Regions from separate parts of the Dickeya aquatica genome, predicted to be linked through region 3. Evidence: predicted binding sites of a transcription regulator. Region 3 holds the regulator's gene; each other region holds the start of a gene.
The links. The regulator CRP, encoded in region 3, controls carbon source genes, mostly activating them, when cyclic AMP is high. The targets are predictions, from matches to a motif close to ATGTGANNNNNNTCACAT.
Positions count from the first base shown of each region.

Region 1: DAQ1742_RS05445 (maltoporin) is a predicted target of CRP. The motif match lies at 2,495-2,512, and genes of this name have one in related genera.
Region 2: msrB (peptide-methionine (R)-S-oxide reductase MsrB) is a predicted target of CRP. The motif match lies at 2,895-2,912, and genes of this name have one in related genera.

Region 1 covers NZ_LT615367.1:1,188,921-1,195,759, reverse strand. Annotated here, with positions in the region: gene DAQ1742_RS05460 (ribosomal protein uL16 3-hydroxylase) at 1-668, shown strand, start outside; gene DAQ1742_RS05455 (YjfB family protein) at 921-1,109, shown strand; gene DAQ1742_RS05450 (LacI family DNA-binding transcriptional regulator) at 1,261-2,334, opposite strand; gene DAQ1742_RS05445 (maltoporin) at 2,609-3,871, shown strand; gene DAQ1742_RS05440 (PTS transporter subunit EIIB) at 4,058-4,426, opposite strand; gene DAQ1742_RS05435 (beta-galactosidase) at 4,512-6,569, opposite strand; gene DAQ1742_RS05430 (glycoside hydrolase family 53 protein) at 6,677-6,839, opposite strand, start outside.
Region 2 covers NZ_LT615367.1:2,305,727-2,312,565, reverse strand. Annotated here, with positions in the region: gene DAQ1742_RS10355 (aldo/keto reductase) at 1-645, shown strand, start outside; gene DAQ1742_RS10350 (D-hexose-6-phosphate mutarotase) at 728-1,600, opposite strand; gene gapA (glyceraldehyde-3-phosphate dehydrogenase) at 1,691-2,686, opposite strand; gene msrB (peptide-methionine (R)-S-oxide reductase MsrB) at 3,033-3,449, shown strand; gene DAQ1742_RS10335 (YeaC family protein) at 3,514-3,795, shown strand; gene pncA (bifunctional nicotinamidase/pyrazinamidase) at 3,866-4,507, opposite strand; gene ansA (asparaginase) at 4,577-5,596, opposite strand; gene sppA (signal peptide peptidase SppA) at 5,735-6,839, opposite strand, start outside.
Region 3 covers NZ_LT615367.1:4,069,142-4,075,980, reverse strand. Annotated here, with positions in the region: gene DAQ1742_RS18525 (L-ribulose-5-phosphate 4-epimerase) at 1-240, shown strand, start outside; gene DAQ1742_RS18520 (3-keto-L-gulonate-6-phosphate decarboxylase UlaD) at 371-1,018, shown strand; gene crp (cAMP-activated global transcriptional regulator CRP) at 1,114-1,746, opposite strand; gene DAQ1742_RS18510 (OsmC family protein) at 2,072-2,479, shown strand; gene DAQ1742_RS18505 (phosphoribulokinase) at 2,519-3,388, opposite strand; gene DAQ1742_RS20760 (hypothetical protein) at 3,387-3,515, shown strand; gene DAQ1742_RS18500 (YheU family protein) at 3,573-3,809, opposite strand; gene DAQ1742_RS18495 (hydrolase) at 3,814-4,743, opposite strand; gene DAQ1742_RS18490 (LysE family translocator) at 4,959-5,564, shown strand; gene DAQ1742_RS18485 (ABC transporter ATP-binding protein) at 5,623-6,839, opposite strand, start outside.

The sequences.
Region 1 (6,839 bases), 1.6 Mb from region 3:
AGTTCTGCCCTCATCCGGCATTGCTGCATGTTGACCCGTTCGCACCGATTATTGATGAAGAGCTAGCGCCAGGCGATATTCTCTACATTCCACCGGGATTCCCACACGATGGGCAGACGATAGAAACCGCGCTCAACTACTCCGTTGGCTTTCGTGGCCCCAACGGACGTGACTTAATCAGCAGTTTTGCCGATTATGCGCTTGAGCACGATCTGGGCGGCGAGCACTACAGTGACCCGGATTTAACCTGCCGGGAACATCCGGGCCGGGTTGAAGAGTACGAACTTGAACGGCTGCGCACCATGATGATGGATGTCATCAACCAACCGGAAGCCTTCACGCAATGGTTTGGCCGCTTTGCCACCACGCCTCGTCATGAATTGGATATCGCGCCCGCCAATCCTCCTTATGAGTCAGCAGAAATCACCGAGGCCCTGCTCGCGGGGAAACGCTTATCCGGTTTAAACGGTTTGCGGGTGCTGAACGTAAGCGAGCGTTTTTTCGTCAACAGTGAGCCGATGAAAATGGCCGATGACAAAGGCGCTGACGCGCTGTGCCGCTATACACTCATTAGCAAAAATGAACTGGGTGAGGCGTTACATAATCCCAAATTCATGATGCAACTGACCGATCTGGTCAATCAGGGCTACTGGTTTTTTGACGAATAACCGGCCATGTAAACCTGATGGCGGATAACAACAGTTTCGCGCAGCAGATGTGATGACTCACACAGCGCTAACCTCATCGGTTGGCTAGACTAAAGATTGAACGAATCTGACCGATACCAAAGGGGTACTGGCGGAATTTGCCGGTATTCCTTTGTACCCATGGCCATCCTGCGATGGGCATGTGTCTCAGTCGCTTGTTTGCACTGCCAGACATATCGGTACGCCTTTAGCCTCTAACACAGGATAACTACGATGGATGTTTCACAAATCGCTTCCCTTTCCTCTGGTTTGAGCAACATGCAGTTGAGCAGTGAAATTGGTACCCAGGTGTTGAAAAAATCATTGGATAACCAGAAAGATACCGTTAACAGCCTTGTCCAGTCCATCCCACCGTTACCGGCTAATCCGGCGGTTGGGCGCAACATTAACACCACAGCATAATGTACGCGGCAGCACAGAATGTGTTGCCCTTATGTCTCAGTAAGTGGATGTCACCGACAGAAACCCGGTCGTAACGCGAGCGGGTTTCTTTTTGCTATCTCATTATCCTGACGGGGTTATTTCTTCTGGCGTGCAGGGTGTTTGCCCGCCACTATTGACTCAGCCGATGGGCAATTTGCCGCAACTCGTCGGCAATTTGCTGTAAATCACGCTGTTCGTCACTGCGCGGGCCAGTGGAATTACGCACAACCAGCCGGGCAGGCAGAATGGAGGAAGATCGCTGCATGTCGCTATCGCTGGCTCCCAGCAGCCGCTGCACCGCCTCTTTTCCCTGCAAGTCGAGATCCAGCGATACGGTGGTCAATGCCGGATGAAAAAACGAACTTTCATACGTGCCGTCATAGCCAATCACTGATTTCTGACCGGGAATGGTCTGCTGATTCTGATGAAACGCGCTCAATACGCCCAGCGCCATTTGGTCGTTCGCCACCAGTACCGCACTGAACTGCGGCGTTTCGCGCAGCATCTGTAGCGCACAGGCATAACCGCTTTGCGCATCCCAGTTGCCGTGCAACACGCTGACAGGGGCAAGCCCATACCCCTCCAGCGTTTCCAGCCAGTTTTTCAAACGCAGCCGCGCCGACACCGAGCCTGCCGGCCCTGCCAGCAAGGCAATATCACGGTGCCCCAGTTCGTAGAGATACTTCACGCTGGCTCGTGTGCCATCTGCCGGATTGAACGACACATTAAACACAGAGCTATAGGGGTCAACATCCAGAAAGAGACACAGAATATCGTCGTTATCCGTCGCAATACGTTCTGCTTCATCGGTTTCCAGCGGCACATTGATGATAACCTTATCAACCCGCTGTGACTTGAGTTCATTGATGGAATCCTGAATGCCATGATTGACGTTCTCATCAATCATCGAGATCAACACCTGATAACCTTCCGTATTCGCATATCTTTTTACGGCGGCGGCCACCTGTGAAGGCGCATGTAACGCCAGCGAGGTCGTCACCAGCCCAATGGTCATACTCTGTTTACCCACCAGTTGCTGGGCCAGGCGGTTAGGCACATAACGCAGCAATTCTATTGCCTGCTCAACCTTGCGGCGCGTGGCTTCAGAGACATTAGCCGATTTATTCAATACCCGAGATACGGTTTGATAAGAAACGCCTGCATGGCGTGCAACATCTTCTAACGTAGCGCTTTTCGACTTCATGGCCGGCTTTCCCGTCGTGGTTTTCTGTAAATTGTAACAGCAGGCCCCAAGAAAAACTCATGGGCTACCGCACACTCTGCCCAATCCAACAAAAAGTATTACGTTCACAAACAAGAAACTCGTGATGAAGCTCACCAGTTTTTACAAAACAAAATGATTTATTTGCACTAAATCACAACAAACAAACGAACGCATTGCCGAGTTTTGCGTTTAGGCATTTTATTGAGCAATAAATGTGAACGTAATACATAACAACAAGCAACACGAGGTCATTATGAACATCAAACGCCTGACAGTCCCTACCGCTCTCACCGCTATGCTGACCTGCGGGCCGCTGCTCGCGGCCAATATTCCTGTTGATTTTCATGGTTATCTGCGCGGTGGTGTCGGCGTATCAAACGACGGCGGTATGGCGCAATGGCAGAAAAACAAAATAGGTCGGCTGGGTAACGAAAACGATACCTATGGCGAGGTGGAGTTAGGTTCCGAGGTGTACAAAAAAGATGACGTCAGTTTCTACGTTGATAGCATGGTCAGCATGGTGTCTGATGGATCTAACGACAATGAAACCACCCTCGGTAATGATGCCCAATTCGGCCTGCGTCAGTTAAATTTACAAGTCAAAGGCCTGGTTCCCGGCGATCGTAATGCGGTTATCTGGGGCGGGAAACGCTATTACCAGCGCCACGACCTGCATATTATCGACACCAAATACTGGAATATTTCCGGCTCCGGTGCCGGGCTGGAAAACTACAGCCTTGGCCCTGGCGCATTGTCGGTCGCCTGGCTGCGGGGTGATGCCAATGCGGTTGATGACCGCATTAATGGCAACAGTAACGTCAACATCAACTATGCCGATGTGCGCTATGCCGGGCTGAAACCCTGGAAAGGAGCCTGGACGGAATTTGGTATTGACTACGCCATGCCCAACGTCACCAAAAAACAAAAAGAGTTCGGCGGCCTGTATGACGCAGATAACGGCGTGATGCTGACCGGCGAAATCAGTCAGGACATGCTGGGTGGCTATAACAAAGTGGTGCTGCAATACGCCAATAAAGGCCTGGCGCAAAACATGGTGTCGCAAGGCGGTGGCTGGTATGACATGTGGAATCAGGTCAACAGCGCAACCGGCTATCGCGTGATTAATACCGGCCTTATTCCATTGACTGACCGTCTCTCTTTCAATCATGTGCTGACCTGGGGCTCGGCCAACCAGATTAATGAAGCGACCGATACCACCCGATTATTGTCGCTGGTCGGACGCATGCAATATCAGTTTACCGATTATGTGCGCGGTATTGGTGAGGTTGGGGCCTTTACCCAGAAAGACAACTTTAAAAATGGCACTTCATTTAAGCAAAGCGGTCAGAAATATACGCTGGCCGTGGCATTGGCCGCCGGCCCTGCGTTTATGTCACGCCCGGAACTGCGCTTTTATACCTCCTATCTGAATGACAGCCAGGATGGTAAACCGTTTAAAGACGGCACCGCCAGTAATACCTGGAATGCGGGGGTGCAGGTCGAAGCCTGGTGGTAATAACGGGCGCATACACTGAACGCATAACCGCACTCTCTGAAATATCATCTTCATCATTATTTTTGTATATGGATTATTGATTCGCTGTGATTCGAGGATAACGCTTTATGGTTATCCTCTTTTTTTTCTAACACACCCATAAAAAACTGGCGGGGAGAGATTCTCGCCCCGCCCAATATCACTGTTTTATTCGTGTATTTCAGAAATAATTATAACGGTTATTTTTATCGCTTTATTATTCCCCCCTTCACGAGAGAAGTGCTCCGTTAATAACTGGCGTAGCGCATCGGATTGCTGACCAAATATCGCGTGGACTTGCTGGCCGAGAATAATCACGCCTAATGCGCCTTCCTGTTGTAGCCCCTGTGAGTCAACCAGCTTGAGGTTTTTCACCGTGACGCGCAGGCGGGTAATGCAGGCATCAACCTGTTCGATATTCGCCTGACCGCCAAAGCCATGCAGCAGGCGCTGAATATGCTGTTTCTCGGCCTCCGTAAACGCCGGGGCGGGTTTAGGCTGGCTAAAATAACGGGTAAATGCACGCAGCTTAATCATGGATATACTCCTTGGCATGGTGTGATGAAGCGATGGGATTGATAACGCCTGACGCGGGTGGCCAGGCGTGGTGAAGACAGGGCAATCAGGCAAGGTGGCGATGGAGCACCCGGCATCCCCAGGCGCTGAGGGCAATATCCGTCACCGGTTCACCGGTCAATTTATCGCAATAACCGGCTGGCACCGCCACAGACTGCGGCTGGGCGCTGTAGTTACCGATAAAAATAAACTCCTCATCAGGGTGGCTACGGCGCTGGGCGCTCACGCCCGGCGGCAACACGGTTTCCAGCGCACGCGGCAGCGCCAGCTCGCGGATAAGCGCGGTGAAAAAATCCCGCTGGAATGCCAGATCGTTGCGTGAGGTGACATACCAGGCTTTGCCTTCACCGACATGATTGACGGTCACAGCCGGGCGCCTGGCATAAAAATCATCACAATAACTGGCTTGCGCCAGCGCGCCTTCCAGATGAATAAGCTCACACAAATGGCGTGCCTGATAAGGCCCTTTGAGCCCCAGCGTGTTGCCAGCAACTCCCAGCACGCGGTTAAATTCCCCCTCCGCCAGGCAGTCAATCTCCTCAGCCCAAATGCCGAAAAGCGCGCGCAGCGGGCCGGGAAAACCGCCTAAATGACACAGGTCGCTTTCATTAACAATGCCGCTCCAGTAGGTCATCACCACCTGCCCGCCCTGACGCACAAACGCCTCCAGCCGTTCGGCAAAGCCGGGGCGCACCATATAGAGCATCGGTGCTATCAGTAGCCGGTAAGCGCTGAAATCCCCATCGGCGTTAATCACATCCACCGCCACCCCCTGCTCCCAAAATGGCCGATAGTGTTCTGCCAGCGTTTTTTCATACTCCAGCCCGAGATTGCGCGGCCCTTGTGCATCATCCATTGCCCAGCGGCTCTCCCAGTCAAACAGGATGGCCACCTGCGCCTCAACCCGGCTGCCCGCAACATCGCCAAGCTTCGAGAGCATATCGCCAAGCGCCGCCACCTCGCGCCCGACGCGGGTATCAACATGCCCGACGTGATCAACCACCGCGCCGTGGAATTTCTCCACCGACCCGCGGCTTTTACGCCACTGGAAATACTGCACCGCATCCGCTCCGTGCGCCACCGCCTGTAGCGAAGACAGAATATGCATGCCCGGTTTTTTCAGCTTACTCAGCGGCTGCCAGTTGGTGGTGCTGGGCGTAGACTCCATCAGGACAAACGGCTGCCCCTGTTTTAGCGAGCGCATCAGGTCGTGGTACATGGCGGTATAGCAGGCAAGCGTGGCGTCGTCTTTATCGCGGTGCCACATCGGGTAACTGTCCCAGGAGACGAAATCCAGCACCTGCGCAAACTGCCAGTAATCGTAGTCGTAGAAATATTCCATAAAGTTGGTGGTGGCCGGTAACGCCGGATTCACCCGTTTTAATGGCGCAATCTCCCCGGCGCAAAAATCCATCGCCTGCGCCGTATTAAAACGCCGCCAGTCAAGGTTTAAACCGTGAATAGAAACCTCGCCGTGTGGCGCGGGCGAGTCAATTTGTGACCAGTCGCTATACGTGTGGCTCCAGAAATCGCTCCACCAGGCGTGATTAAGGGCCTCCAGCGTGACATAACGCGCCTGTAACCAGCGGCGAAAGGCCTGCTGGCAGCGCTCGCAATGGCACTCACCGCTATATTCATTAGAGATATGCCAGCCAATCACCGCCGGGTGATGGCCATAGCGCTCTGCCAGCAGGGTATTGATCTGCCGCACTTTCTCGCGGTACACCGGCGATGAAAGGCAATGATTATGACGACCGCCATGCAAGGCCTGCACCCTGTCACGCCCGACCCGCAGTACCTCAGGGTAACGCTGTGACAGCCAGGCCGGGCGCGCGCCGCTCGGGGTCGCCAGAAACACGGATACGCCACGCTGATGCAATTTATCCAGCAGCGTATCGAGCCAGTCAAAGTGGTATTGCCCCTCTTGCGGTTCGAGCTTTGACCAGCTGAAAATACCGACTGACATGACATTGCATTTCACCTGCTGCATCATGGCAATGTCATCATCAATCACATCGGGATAATTCGCCCATTGCTCTGGATTATAATCCGCGCCATGCAATAGCCCTTCAACCTTTGCAAACAAAGGTGGAAATCGTTTCATAGAACATCCTTAAGACATTATTCTTTTGCGGTATATCTGCTGATATTCAGGGGGCTGACGGCACGAGGGATCGTGCCGTCAAATACAATAAAAAATCAGCGTCTCGGTTATTTAAATATCTTGATAGAAGGCAACACCTCACCCTGACAATTAAATAACGCCTGATTTTCACGGGCATTGCCTAATTTCCAATTGTCATTGATGTAATTCATGCCAGCCTGTGTCGCCCAGGTATTTCCCGGCACCGTTATCCAGGCCGGCTCCCAATAA
Region 2 (6,839 bases), 1.8 Mb from region 3:
CGTCGGGAGCGGGTTTATCTGGTATCAAAAGTCTATCCGCATAATGCAGGCGGGGCGCGGGCGATAGCCGCCTGTGAAGGCAGCCTGAAGCGGTTGCAGACCGAACGCATCGATTTATATCTGCTGCACTGGCGCGGCGGTATACCGTTACCAGACACCATTTCAGCGATGGAAACACTCTGCCAGTCAGGGAAAATAGGCCACTGGGGGGTGTCTAATCTGGATATGGCGGATATGGCAGAGCTTTGGGGCTACAGGGGCGCAGAGCAGTGCCAGACCAATCAGGTGTTGTATCATTTAGGGTCAAGAGGGATTGAATACGATCTGCTGCCCTGGTGCCAACAGCGTCATATGCCTGTGATGGCGTATTGCCCGCTGGCTCAGGCCGGACAGCTGAGTCATGACTTAATGAATCACCCGAGTGTCATTGACATCGCCCGGCAACGTGGCCTGATGCCCGCACAGGTGCTGCTGGCATGGGTCATCCGTCAGTCAGGTGTCATTGCCATTCCTAAAGCGAGCTCACTGGCACACGTAGAGCAGAATGCGGCCGCCTTGAGTGTGACGTTGTCACAAGAAGAGATAGCCTGCCTGGACAGGGCATACCCTGCACCACGCAGTAAACAACCACTGGATGTGGTGTAACATGTAACATATTGTGCTGATGGCGGCATGTGTTCGGTGGCATGATGCCGGGTAAGCCGTCATCATGCCACCGGTCAACGCATTACTTGCGCAGGCGAATGACGGTAGATAACCGAGCCGGTGCATGGGTGGTCGCCACAAACGGCTGGCTGACATGTGCGGTTTCGACGCAGACAAACGTTTTGTAGCCATCGTCAGTGATATCGCTGATGGTGCGCGACAGCTCAGCTCCTGGATTCCAGGCGACGACATCGCTGTTATGGCTGTGACGCACTTCAATAGTGCGTTGCAGCGCCGGGTCTTCGATTACGCTGAGGGATAACGGCTGCGTATAAATACGGTCAGTGCGATCGGCGAATGTCAGGTCGCCTTGCTGCGTGCTGACTTTGCCATCATTCACTTTATCGATAAAGTGCTCGCCCAACCCACTGATACGAATTTGGTTGATATCACCAATTTCGAAATAGGTATGCAGCGCGCTGGTGATGCTGTAATCGCCGTGGCATTCCAATTCCATCTGACACTCTTGCGCGCTCAAATGAAAACGGGCCAGCACGGTAAACGCGTTTGGCCAACTGGCGCGGGTTTGCTCGTTATCCCGCAGTGTAAAGGTCAGTGTGATGCCCTGAGCCTGCTCACTGTGGGAGGTGAATTCCCACGCCATCAGGCGTCCAAAACCGTGATTAGGCTGAGCTGCCGGGCCGAACCACGGGAAACAGATGGGCACACCACCGCGAATGGCCACGCCGGTTTCGAAAGGCGTATTGTCACTCAGCCACAGTACCGGTTTTTCCCCTGTCGGCTGCCAGCTCAACAGATGAGCACCTTGCAGTGCAACAGCGGCACGAACCTGGGGGTGATCGACAACAATAATCGGCAGTTGATCTAGCTGGCGCTGGCTCAGGTAAGGGGTGATTGCGTTATCGATGGGAAGCGAATAAATGTTCTCGTTCATGGTGTGATAGTTGCCTTGAGAATCTTCGTTAATACAACCAATAAAAAAGGGCGACCACGTCGCCCTTTCATCTGTCAGCTCATCGCCACATTATTTAGAGATGTGGGCGATCAGATCCAGCACCTTGTTAGAGTAGCCAGTTTCGTTGTCATACCAGGAAACCAGTTTCACGAAGGTGTCGCTCAGTGCGATACCGGCTTTGGCATCAAACACAGAAGTCAGTTTTTCGCCGTTGAAATCGGTGGAAACCACGTCATCTTCGGTGTAGCCCAGCACGCCTTTCAGCTCGCCTTCAGATGCTGCTTTAATGGCTTCACAGATTTCTTTGTAAGTTGCCGGTTTTTCCAGACGTGCAGTCAGGTCAACGACGGAGACGTTCGGAGTCGGAACGCGGAACGCCATACCAGTCAGTTTACCGTTCAGAGCCGGGATAACTTTACCTACAGCTTTAGCTGCACCAGTAGAGGACGGGATGATGTTCTGAGCTGCGCCACGACCGCCGCGCCAGTCTTTGTGAGACGGGCCGTCAACAGTTTTCTGAGTCGCGGTGGTTGCATGAACAGTGGTCATCAGCGCTTCAACGATACCGAATTTGTCGTTGATAACTTTAGCCAGCGGAGCCAGACAGTTGGTAGTACAAGAAGCGTTAGAAACGATTTCCTGACCCGCGTAAGAGGCGTGGTTAACACCCATAACGAACATCGGAGTATCGTCTTTGGACGGGCCAGTCAGAACCACTTTCTTGGCACCAGCCTGAATGTGTTTACGAGCGGTTTCGTCGGTCAGGAAGATGCCGGTTGCTTCAGCAACAACATCAACACCCACGTCATTCCACTTCAGGTTAGCCGGATCTCTCTCAGCAGTAACACGGATGGTTTTACCATTGACAACCAGATGACCGTCTTTCACTTCAACGGTGCCGTTGAAACGACCATGGGTAGAGTCATACTTCAGCATGTATGCCATGTAATCCGCATCCAGCAAATCGTTGATGGCAACGATTTCGATGTCAGAACGTTCCTGTGCAGCGCGGAAAACAATACGGCCAATACGGCCAAACCCGTTGATACCTACTTTGATAGTCATATATTCCACCAGCTATTGGTTTGTGAATAAAAGGTTGGTTGTAAAATTACAAAAACCTTACTGAGCGTCAAGCGGAATCGTGTCAATCATTGCGGTAAGTCAAAACTCCGAACAACAGTTGCGCGATAAACCACTATCAGCCTCATTAAAGAGCCTGACTTAATGATAGGGGGAGGCACTGGCCGGGAAACACCTGTCCGCGACGTAATTGTGATGGTGATCACAATTAAAAATGCCTTCTCTGCACGGGGCCAAGTGTAGGCCAAAATAGGCTGTGGCGGTGTTAACTTTTTGTTAGAATTATGCTTCATCACTCTGGCGAAAATTATGTTTTAGTGAGCATCGGATGACCAACAGTACGCCTTTTAAACCAAACCTGGACGAATTAACCGAGTTACAGCGCTATGTGACACAACAGCGTGGAACGGAAAGCCCTTACACCGGCCGACTACTGCACAACCGTCGTACCGGGGTTTATCACTGTCTGTGTTGCCAGCAGCCGCTATTTTATTCAGATAATAAGTATGATTCAGGCTGTGGTTGGCCCAGTTTTGACCGCCCGGTTTCTGAGGAAGCGATCCGCTATCTGGATGATGATTCTCATCATATGCATCGGGTTGAGATCCGCTGCGGGCACTGTGATGCGCATTTGGGGCATGTGTTTCCCGACGGCCCGCAAGACACCACGGGTGAGCGCTATTGTGTCAATTCCGCGTCGCTGCGTTTTGTCGATGAACAGGACGGCCAGCATATTGATGGTTAATCTCGCTAATTGGATAAATTGACTTGAATCGTTTCAGCTAAAATCTGACTTCAGGCAGGAAAATATGGAACTGAATGATGTGATAAACAGCATGACACCAGAAATTTATCAGCGCCTGACAACGGCGGTTGAGCTCGGGAAATGGCCTGATGGGGTGGCACTGACAACACAGCAGAAAGAAAACGCGTTGCAGATGGTGATGTTATGGCAGGCTCGTCATAACCAGGAGGCAGACCACATGACCATCAATACGCATGGTGAGATTGAAATGAAGAGCAAACAAGAGCTTAAACAACGTTTTGCCAATGACAATCTCAACATTACGATACTGAAACCACAAAACTAAGGTAACCGCGGTTGACATCCGTATTCATCGGGTTGACTAAACGGCGTTGCATTGGTGCATCAATGCGTGCTTAGTGGCGTAAAGAGGCAATAAAGCTTGGCAGGGTAGTGAGCGTTGCCCCGTGCTTGACCATCACATCAAGCGCCTGCTGGCTATCTCTGGGGCGCAGATTGACGCCCCGGCAGCCGTCAACCAGAATCTCGGTCTGGTATTCAAGTTCCAGTGCATCAAGCACGGTAAACTTGACGCAATAATCGGTCGCCAGCCCCATGATACTCAGCCGGGTGATGTTTCTGGCGCGGAGCCAGTCATGTAGTGCTGTGCATGTGCGGTGGTCGTTGTCAAAAAAGGCGCTATAGCTGTCAATATCGTCATAGGTGCCTTTGTGGATAACCGATACGATTGCGTTCCGATCCAGTTCCGGGTGTAAGTCGGCTCCAGGGCTGTTTTGTACACAGTGCACCGGCCACCATACCTGCGGCAGCCCTTCCAGTTCACCCACCTCACCAACCCTGGTGCCTGAATTGATGGCAAAACTACGGTGGCTGGCGGGGTGCCAGTCCTGAATGGCAATGACGGGCACTCCCGCCTGCTGGCAGGCATACATTGCCTGATTGGCTACCGCTACCACCTCATCTCCCCCGGATACTGCCAGGGCACCGCCCGAGCAGAAATCATTTTGAATATCCACCAGCAATAGTGCTCTGTTCATGATGTGCTCTTCTTGATGACGGGTGATGAGGCGCTATGGTTGAAATAATAGGCGATAGCCGCAAAACGATCAGTCCTTATCGCTCAGTTCACCACGCAGATTTTGTTGCATCAGTTGGCGAATTTTCTCCGGCGAGAGATCGTTTCTGCTTAACAGATAATGCAGTTTCGTGAGTGCTGCTTCAACCGTCATATCATATCCGCTGATGACACCGGCTTGCGCCAATGCATTACCGGTCGCGTAACCCTCCATATTGACTCGCCCGGAGATACACTGCGTCAGATTGACGACCACAATGCCACGCGCCGAGGCATGCCGTAACTCTTCAAGTAAGCCGGAACTTTGCGGTGCGTTTCCTACACCATAAGAGCGTAAAATCAAAGCCTTTACCGGCTGGCGCAGGAAGTTACTCACGACATCTGCGGAGATGCCGGGATAAATAGTGACCACGCCGATAGGCTGAGGCGTAATCGGATGCACGATCAACGTATTATCTGTCGTCGTCGGTGAAGCGGGCGTCAGACGGCGAATATGGATCCCGGCCTCGAGCAGCGGCGGATAATTGGGAGAGGCAAACGCATCAAAGCCGTCTGCATGCGCTTTGGTGGTGCGGTTTCCGCGCAGCAGCTTGTTATTAAAGAACAGGCTGACCTCATTGACCGGGTGATTCGCCGCGACATAGAGCGCGTTGAGCAAATTGGTTTGCCCGTCAGAGCGCAATTCTGCCAGTGGAATTTGTGACCCTGTCACAATAACCGGTTTGGACAAGTTCTCCAGCATAAAAGAGAGCGCCGAGGCGGTAAAAGCCATCGTATCGGTACCATGCAGGATAACAAAGCCGTCGTATTGGTCGTAGTGTTGCTGAATGTCGTTAGCAATCGATTGCCAGTCTGACGGTGTCATATCCGAAGAGTCAATTAACGGGGTGTACTCATGGATAGTAAACGCAGGCATTTCCTGACGATGAAATTCCGGCATTTGCGCCAGTTGCTGTTGCAGATGGCCTGAAACCGGAATATAGCCGTGTTCGGAGCGTTGCATACCGATGGTACCGCCGGTATAAGCGACATAAATGGATTTCTTGTGCATGGATAGTTGTGCTGTGCTCTGTTGGTTGGGGCAATCCGCTGATGTTATGAAACACCGTCGACATGGTTAAGCTAAATTATAAGAAGGTTTACCGACTAAAAACAGCCCGGCTTTCACCGGGCTGAGGTGCGGGTGTGATTAGCGCACCAGCGTGCAGTTAAGGCAGAGTGCGTAGCGATTTTGAGGATCGTTTAATGCATCCAGCACCGATGTTTGCGCGTGTACTGTTTGTGCCAGTTGCGCGACCGGTGCAGGTAACATCGCCTGTAATGCGCCAGGCAGCATGGCGTAAACTGAGCTTCTGACCTGACTGAACATGACGTCAAACAGATCTTGCTGCTCGCTAAACCAGCTCAACTGGTAATGATCCAGTTTGGCAAGTTCTGATGCTTTTTTCACGGCGTCATCAAAATCGCCTAGCTGGTCTACCAGTCCGTTCGCTTTGGCATCACTGCCAATCCAGACATGGCCTTGCGCAATTTCATCAATCTCCTGGGGGGTTTTCTTGCGCGCCTGAGCGACCAGTGACACGAAATTTTGGTAACCGCGCTCAATGCTCAGTTGCATCATTTGACTGATTTGTGGTGATAACGCTTTGGTTTGTGACAACTCAGCCAACGGTGACGTCGAGACACCATCAGTATGCACACCAACGCTATCAAGCGTATTTTCAAAGGTGGTGATCACACCAAAAATACCAATTGAGCCTGTCAGCGTGCTGGGGCTTGCGATAATGGTGTTGGCGGGTGTTGAAATCCAGTAACCTCCGGATGCCGCCATTGCCCCCATCGACACGACGACCGGTTTTCCCGCTTCTCGTGCTGCCATGAGCTCTGCGCGGATTCGCTCGGATGCGGTTACGCTGCCGCCGGGGCTATTGACACGCACAATGATCGCTTTCACTTTGGGATCCAGACGGGCATCACGGATTTGTGCCGCGGTGGTATCGCCACCGACATATCCCGGTGTCTCATTGCCATCAACGATGGTTCCGCTGGCGAAGACTACAGCGATTTCATTTTCGTCCGTTACCGGGGCGGAAGGTGTGTAGTGGTAGATACTGGTGAAATTGAAGTGCTTGTTTTTTGCATCCCAGCCAAACGTTTTGCTCAGGGTTTGCTCAATAACCGTGCGGGAAGCTACCTCATCAACCAGCTTATTTTCCAGCGCATAACGGGCGGTATCACCGTCAAGCTGGCGTAGGTTGCTGAGAAGGGTGTCTGCTCCGGGGAAAAGCTGCTGA
Region 3 (6,839 bases):
TTTCAGCGCCGGGATCTCGATCCGCTGGCCGTACCGGGTGTGGTGATCACCGGCCATGCGCCCTTCTGCTGGGGGAAAAACGCGCTGGATGCGGTACACAATGCGCTGGTGCTCGAAGAGGTGGCGGCGATGGCGCTGTCAACCCGCCTGCTCAACCCGGCGATTCATATCGATCAGGCGCTTTCTGATAAACACTATTTCAGAAAACACGGCGCGAATGCCTACTACGGCCAGCGTTAAGCCACCGCGCCTGAATAACGTCACTGTTTGAAATAGCGACTTGAAATGAATAGTGGCATCACGCCACGGGCAGCGCTCGCCCGCACGTCGCTGTTTCCGGTATTTTCACTTTTGGAAAGGAAATAACATCATGACTAAACCTATGCTGCAAATTGCCCTGGATTCGACAGACCTGGCCACAGCGGTTGAGATTGCTGAGCGTGTTGGCGGGTTCGTTGAGGTTATCGAGGTCGGTACCATTCTGGCCTTTGCTGAAGGCATGACGGCGGTGCGCACCCTGCGCGAGCGCCACCCTAAACACATTATTGTGTGTGACATGAAAACCACTGACGGCGGAGCCATTCTGGCGCGCATGGCGTTCTCTGCCGGGGCGAACTGGATAACCGTCTCGGCGGCAGCGCACGTTGCCACTATTGCCGCCTGCAAAAAAGTGGCCGATGAGTTTGGTGGCGAAATCCAGATTGAGCTGTACGGCAACTGGAGCCTTGATGATGCCCGGCAGTGGGTTGATATGGGCATTACCCAGGCGATTTATCACCGCTCGCGCGATGCGGAGCTTGCCGGAGTTAACTGGACGAGTGACGACCTCGGCCGGATGCGTGCGCTTTCTGAACTGGGGCTGGCGTTGTCGATTACCGGCGGCATTGTGCCGCAGGATATTCACCTGTTTGAAGGTATCAGCGCCAAGACCTTTATCGCCGGTCGTGCGCTGGCGTCTGAGCGTGGTAAGGCGACCGCTGAGGCACTGCGCACCGAGATCAATAAATACTGGTCGTAACGCGTCGCACGCGACACTCACCGATACGCAACGCAAAATAAGCAGGGCGGCCATTGGCCGCCCTTGCTGGTGATGGAGACACGTTGATGAAGGTATCAACGGGTACCGTAAACCACGATGGTTTTACCGTGGGCAGAGATGAGATCCTGGTCTTCCAGCATTTTCAGGATACGGCCGACAGTTTCACGGGAACAGCCGACAATCTGGCCTATCTCCTGACGGGTTATCTTGATTTGCATACCGTCCGGGTGGGTCATGGCATCCGGTTGTTTGGCCAGGTTCAGCAAGGTCTGTGCGATACGCCCTGTTACGTCCAAAAATGCCAAATTGCCGACCTTCTGCGAGGTCACTTGCAGGCGGCGGGCCATCTGTGAGGAGAGGCGCATCAGAATATCCGGGTTAACCTGGATAAGCTGACGGAATTTTTTATAGGAAATTTCAGCGACTTCGCAGGCAGTTTTTGCCCGAACCCACGCACTGCGCTCCTGCCCATCTTCAAACAAGCCAAGCTCGCCAATAAAATCGCCCTGATTCAGATAAGACAGAATCATTTCCTTGCCTTCTTCATCCTTAATCAGCACGGCAACCGAGCCTTTCACGATGTAGTAAAGCGTCTCTGCTTTTTCACCCTGATGGATCAGAGTGCTCTTCGATGGGTACTTGTGAATGTGACAATGAGAAAGGAACCATTCGAGAGTCGGGTCTGTTTGCGGTTTGCCGAGAACCATTCGCTGTTATCCTCTGTTGTAATTCACTGCGCAAATCACAGGGCTCAGAGTTCCCTGTACGGCGTGATAACATAGTTATAATTCAAATTCCGTCCTGGCGGAATGACGTCAGGGATGATACGGAGACGGTCTATCAATGACGCCGGTAAACTGGTGGCAGTCAGGCAGAGGCCCGACACACACGGGTTTACGTCCTCCGTTTGTAACACAGGTTGAGTGTAGTGTCTCGTGTTGTCTCGCTTCAGCATGATTAAGCTCTGATTATCAGGCTTTTTTGTTCATGAGCGGTGCAAAATTTCAAAAATAGTTGATTGAGGGCAAAATTATGCAGGCTCGGGTGAAATGGGTTGAAGGATTGACGTTTTTGGGTGAGTCCGCATCCGGTCATCAGGTGCTGATGGATGGCAACTCAGGCGACAAAGCGCCCAGCCCGATGGAGATGGTACTGATGGCCGCCGGAGGCTGTAGCGCCATTGATGTGGTGTCCATCCTGCAAAAAGGTCGCCATGATGTGGCCGACTGTGAAGTGCGTCTGAGCGCCGAGCGCCGTGAAGAGGCACCGCGCCTGTTCACCGCCATTAATTTGCACTTTATCGTGACCGGCAAAGCCTTATCGGAAAAAGCCGTGGAGCGGGCGGTTGCGCTCTCGGCAGAAAAATATTGCTCGGTGGCACTGATGCTGGAAAAAACGGTGACGGTGACTCACAGCCATGAAGTCATTGCGCGGGGTTAAGGCATTGACGCGCGGCGGCTTAACCACCGCCGCGAGACGTCACGCTATCCCGTTACCTTCAACAAGCCGCTGTACCAGCGGTGCCATAATCAGCTCCATTGCCAGCCCCATCTTGCCGCCCGGCACCACCAGGGTATTGATGTGCGAAATAAATGACCCCTGTAACATCGCCAGCAGATAGGGGTAATCCATATTGTTTAATCCCTGAAAGTGGATAACCACAAAGCTCTCATCCATTGAGGGAATGGCTTTGGCGGCAAACGGGTTGGAGGTATCGACCGTTGGGACGCGCTGAAAATTGATATGGGTGCGGGAAAATTGCGGCGTGATATGGGTGATGTAATCTTCCATTGAGCGCACCACCGAGTCCATCACCGCTTCGCGTGAATGGCCGCGCTCGTTGATGTCACGCACCAGCTTTTGAATCCACTCCAGATTGACGATAGGCACCACCCCCACCAGCAGGTCAACGTGCTGCGCGACGTTATGCTGTGCGCTGACAACGCCGCCATGCAGCCCTTCGTAGAACAGCAGATCGGTCGGTTGTGGTATCGGTTCCCAGGGCGTAAAGGTGCCAGGCACCTGATTGTAGGGAATAGCTTCATCATAGGTGTGCAGGTATTTGCGGGTCTGGCCGGTGCCGGTGCGGCCATAATCGATAAATGCCTGTTCCAGCTGGCTAAAATCATTGGCTTCCGGCCCGAAATAGCTGATATGACGGCCGACATCGCGCGCTTTACGGATAGCCATATCCATTTCCGGGCGGGTATAGCGGTGGTAACTGTCACCGTCTACCAGCGCGGCGCGCAGGTTAAGTTGCTGGAATATTTTACGAAATGCCAGGCTGGTGGTGGTCGTCCCGGCACCACTGGAGCCTGTAACCGCGATAATCGGGTGCTGATGAGACATGCGAACCTCCGCTGACATTGCCGCCGGTAAACCGGGTCATCGTCGTGAAATGTTTATTAAAAGCCTGAGTATGAATGCCTTGCTTATTGAAGGCGATATCTTGCGAACCGTCAGGGATATCCGATAAGTGTTAGCATATCTGTTGCCTGCCGACACGCCAATTTGCGTGTTTCACCCCCGTGACTCACGGGTGTTCGCGCTCTGTACGGCCAAGCTGGCGGCGCGGCATGATATTGACGGTTTCATGCAGTTCAGACCACACCAGCACCACCTCGCCCTGGCGTAACTGCTGCTCGACGGCGGCGACTTTCTCTTCCAGCGTGCGTTCATGCTCACCGTAATCGGTGCCTTCGCGCAGCACAAAGGCTTCAATCAGGTTTTTTAGCGTCGGTGCCGCCAGTTCCTGCCAGGGGATTATCATGGTTTCAGCTCCGCTTGGGTTCCAGATACGCAGTCAGCCAGTCAGGGACGCACTGCTCCAGCCATAATTGTGGTTGACGCCAGGTACCGCTGACAAAGCCGACATGGCCGCCGTGCTGCGTCAGGCAGTAGTGGATGTTGCCCGGCAATTGCGACAGTTTAGGGATAACCTCCGTTGTCATAAACGGGTCATCTTTGGCATGTACCACCAGCAACGGCTGGCGAATCTGCGCCAGTCGCGGCAGGGCGCTGCTGCGCCGGTAGTAGTCATCCGCATCAGCAAACCCGTGTAACCGGGCGGTGACGAGCTGGTCGAACTCTTTCAGATGGCGGATTTGGCGCAAGCGCTCTGCCGAAACCGGCAGGCAGTTGGGGTAGGCAGCAAGCTTGCGCAGCGCATTGCGGCGTAACAAATTAAGCAAATAGCCCTGATAAACGCGAGAAAATCCGCGCTCCAGCCGACGGCTGCACGGCTCTAGCTGCAACGGTGCCGAGATAATGGCCGCGACGTCCGGCAGGTTGGCGCTATCGTGCTGGCTCAACAGGCAGGCGAGCATGTTGCCGCCAAGCGAGACGCCGATGGCAGCGGTAGGGGCATTGCCGAAGGTGCGCGCAAGCCAACCGAGGAAGTAGCTCGCGTCATCCGTTTCCCCGGCGTGGTAGCCGCGAGCCAGTCGGTTGGGCTGGCGGCCACAGCCGCGAAAATGCATCACCACCGCCAGCCAGCCGCGTTGCTGGCAGGCGGCCATCATGCCGTGGGCATACGGGCTGTGAAAACTGCCTTCCAGCCCGTGGAACAGCACCACGCGCGGCTTGTGCCGTGCCGCTGCCGGGTCTTCGCTCCAGGCCAGCTCTACAAAGTCACCATCCGGCAGCGTGAGTGTTTGCCAGTGCGGCTGGAGTGCCGGGCGACGGCGCAGCAGGCGTGGCAGCATCGTTTGCAAATGAGGGTTACTGCCTCCTGCCAAAGGCTGAAATGGCAGGTTGTTGTGTGAAATCCGGTTCATAAACAGTGAGTGATGAGCCATTCGTCATGATGAAACGGTGCCCCTGCACAGGGATACCGGGCGAAAAACTTGTCTGTGCCGTGGTGCGCTGTTAGCTTGATGGTTTCATGCCAAATTGATACCTATTAAGGGATTGCTGTTTCATGGAGCACGTCGGTCTGTTTTTCTCAATGCTCGGTTTTTTGTGGGTCGCCGCCATTACGCCAGGCCCTAATAATATGCTACTTACCGCCTCGGCGGCCAATTTTGGTCTGTGGCGCTCAATGCCGCTGATGATAGGCATTATGCTGGGTATGCAAAGCATGCTGCTGCTGGTGGCGCTGGGATTAGGCAGCCTGATTCTGCTGTATCCGACGCTGCATCTGGCCTTAAAGGTACTGGGTAGCCTCTACCTGCTCTGGTTGTCATGGAAAATCGCCACCGCCGCTTATGAGCGGCTTGATACCGAGAGTGCGCCCTCACGGCCAATGCCGTTCTACCAGGGCGGGCTGTTGCAGTTTCTTAACCCGAAAGCCTGGTTAATGGCATTGGGCGCAGTGGCTGGTTTTAGCCTTGCCGGTGAAGGCTATGTCGGCTCGGTGGTCGCTATCAGTATCGCAATGTTCAGCGTTAATTTGGTCGCCGGGTTTATCTGGTTAGGGTTTGGCGCGCTGATAGGCCGCCTGCTGCAAAGCCCGCGCGCCTGGAAAATATTCAATCTGGCGATGGGCGTGCTGACGGCCACCTGCGTGTTGATGGTCTGGCACTAGTCTGGTGTGACGCACGGCGGGCTTTCAGGCCGCGCCGTGATTAACGCCAGTGTATGCCTTACGCCGGGTTTTCCGCTTCACGCAGGAACTGCTCAAGCTGCTCTTGCGCGTCCAGCCACGCCATTTCCGCGTCTTCCAGTGCGGTTTTGGTGCTGCTTTGCTGTTGCAGGCAGTCGGTTAGCTCGCTTTTACGGCTGGCGTCGTAAAGGGCGCTATCCGAAAGGCGCTCTTCCAGCGTACTGAGCGTGGCCTGCAGTTTCTCCATTTGCTGTTCAAGCTGGCTGATTTGCTTACGCAATGGTTGCGTGAGCGTGCGCAGCTCCGCCTCCCGGCGCTTTTGCTCTTTGCGCGATTGCGCGCTGTTGGCGGCATTTTCTTTCGGCACGCTATCTGCGCTGTTGTCCTGCTTTTGCGCATCCAGCAGCCATTGCTGATAGTCCTCCAGGTCGCCATCAAACGGCTCGACCTTGCCGCCGTGCACCAGATAGAGGTCATCGGTGGTGGAGCGGATCAGGTGCCTGTCGTGCGATACCACCACCAGCGCGCCTTCAAAATCAATCAATGCTTCGGTCAGTGCCTGACGCATATCGAGGTCAAGGTGGTTGGTCGGTTCATCGAGCAGCAGCAGGTTCGGGCGCTGCCAGACGATGAGCGCCAGCACCAGCCGCGCTTTTTCACCACCGGAAAAGCGCTCGGTGTGCTCGGTGACTTTATCGCCGCGAAAACCGAAGCCGCCCAGATAATCACGCAGTTGCTGCTCGGTTTCCCGTTCAGCCAGCCGGGTTAAATGCTGGATAGGTGATTCGTCTGCGCGCAGAAACTCCAACTGATGCTGGGCGAAATAGCCAAGGCGCACGCCTTTGGCCAGGCCGATATCGCCGCTAAAGGGCTGGATTTCACCGGCCAGCAGCTTGATAAGCGTCGATTTCCCGGCCCCGTTATGACCCAGCAAACCAATGCGTGAACCCGGTACCAGATTGAGTTTAATGGAGTCGAGGATCAGGCGATCGCCATAGCCTGCGCTGACTTTTTCCATACGCAACAGCGGGTTGGGCAATGCTTCTGGCACCCGGAAACTGAAGCGGAACGGGTTATCGACATGCGCGGGCGCAATCAGCTCCATGCGCTCCAGCATTTTGATGCGGCTTTGTGCCTGCTTGGCCTTGCTGGCCTTGGCACGAAAGCGGTCAATATAGTGTTGCAGGTGGGTGACGCGCTCCTGCTGGTGCTCGTAGAGCGCCTGCTGCTGGGCCAGCCGCGTCGCACGTTGCTGCT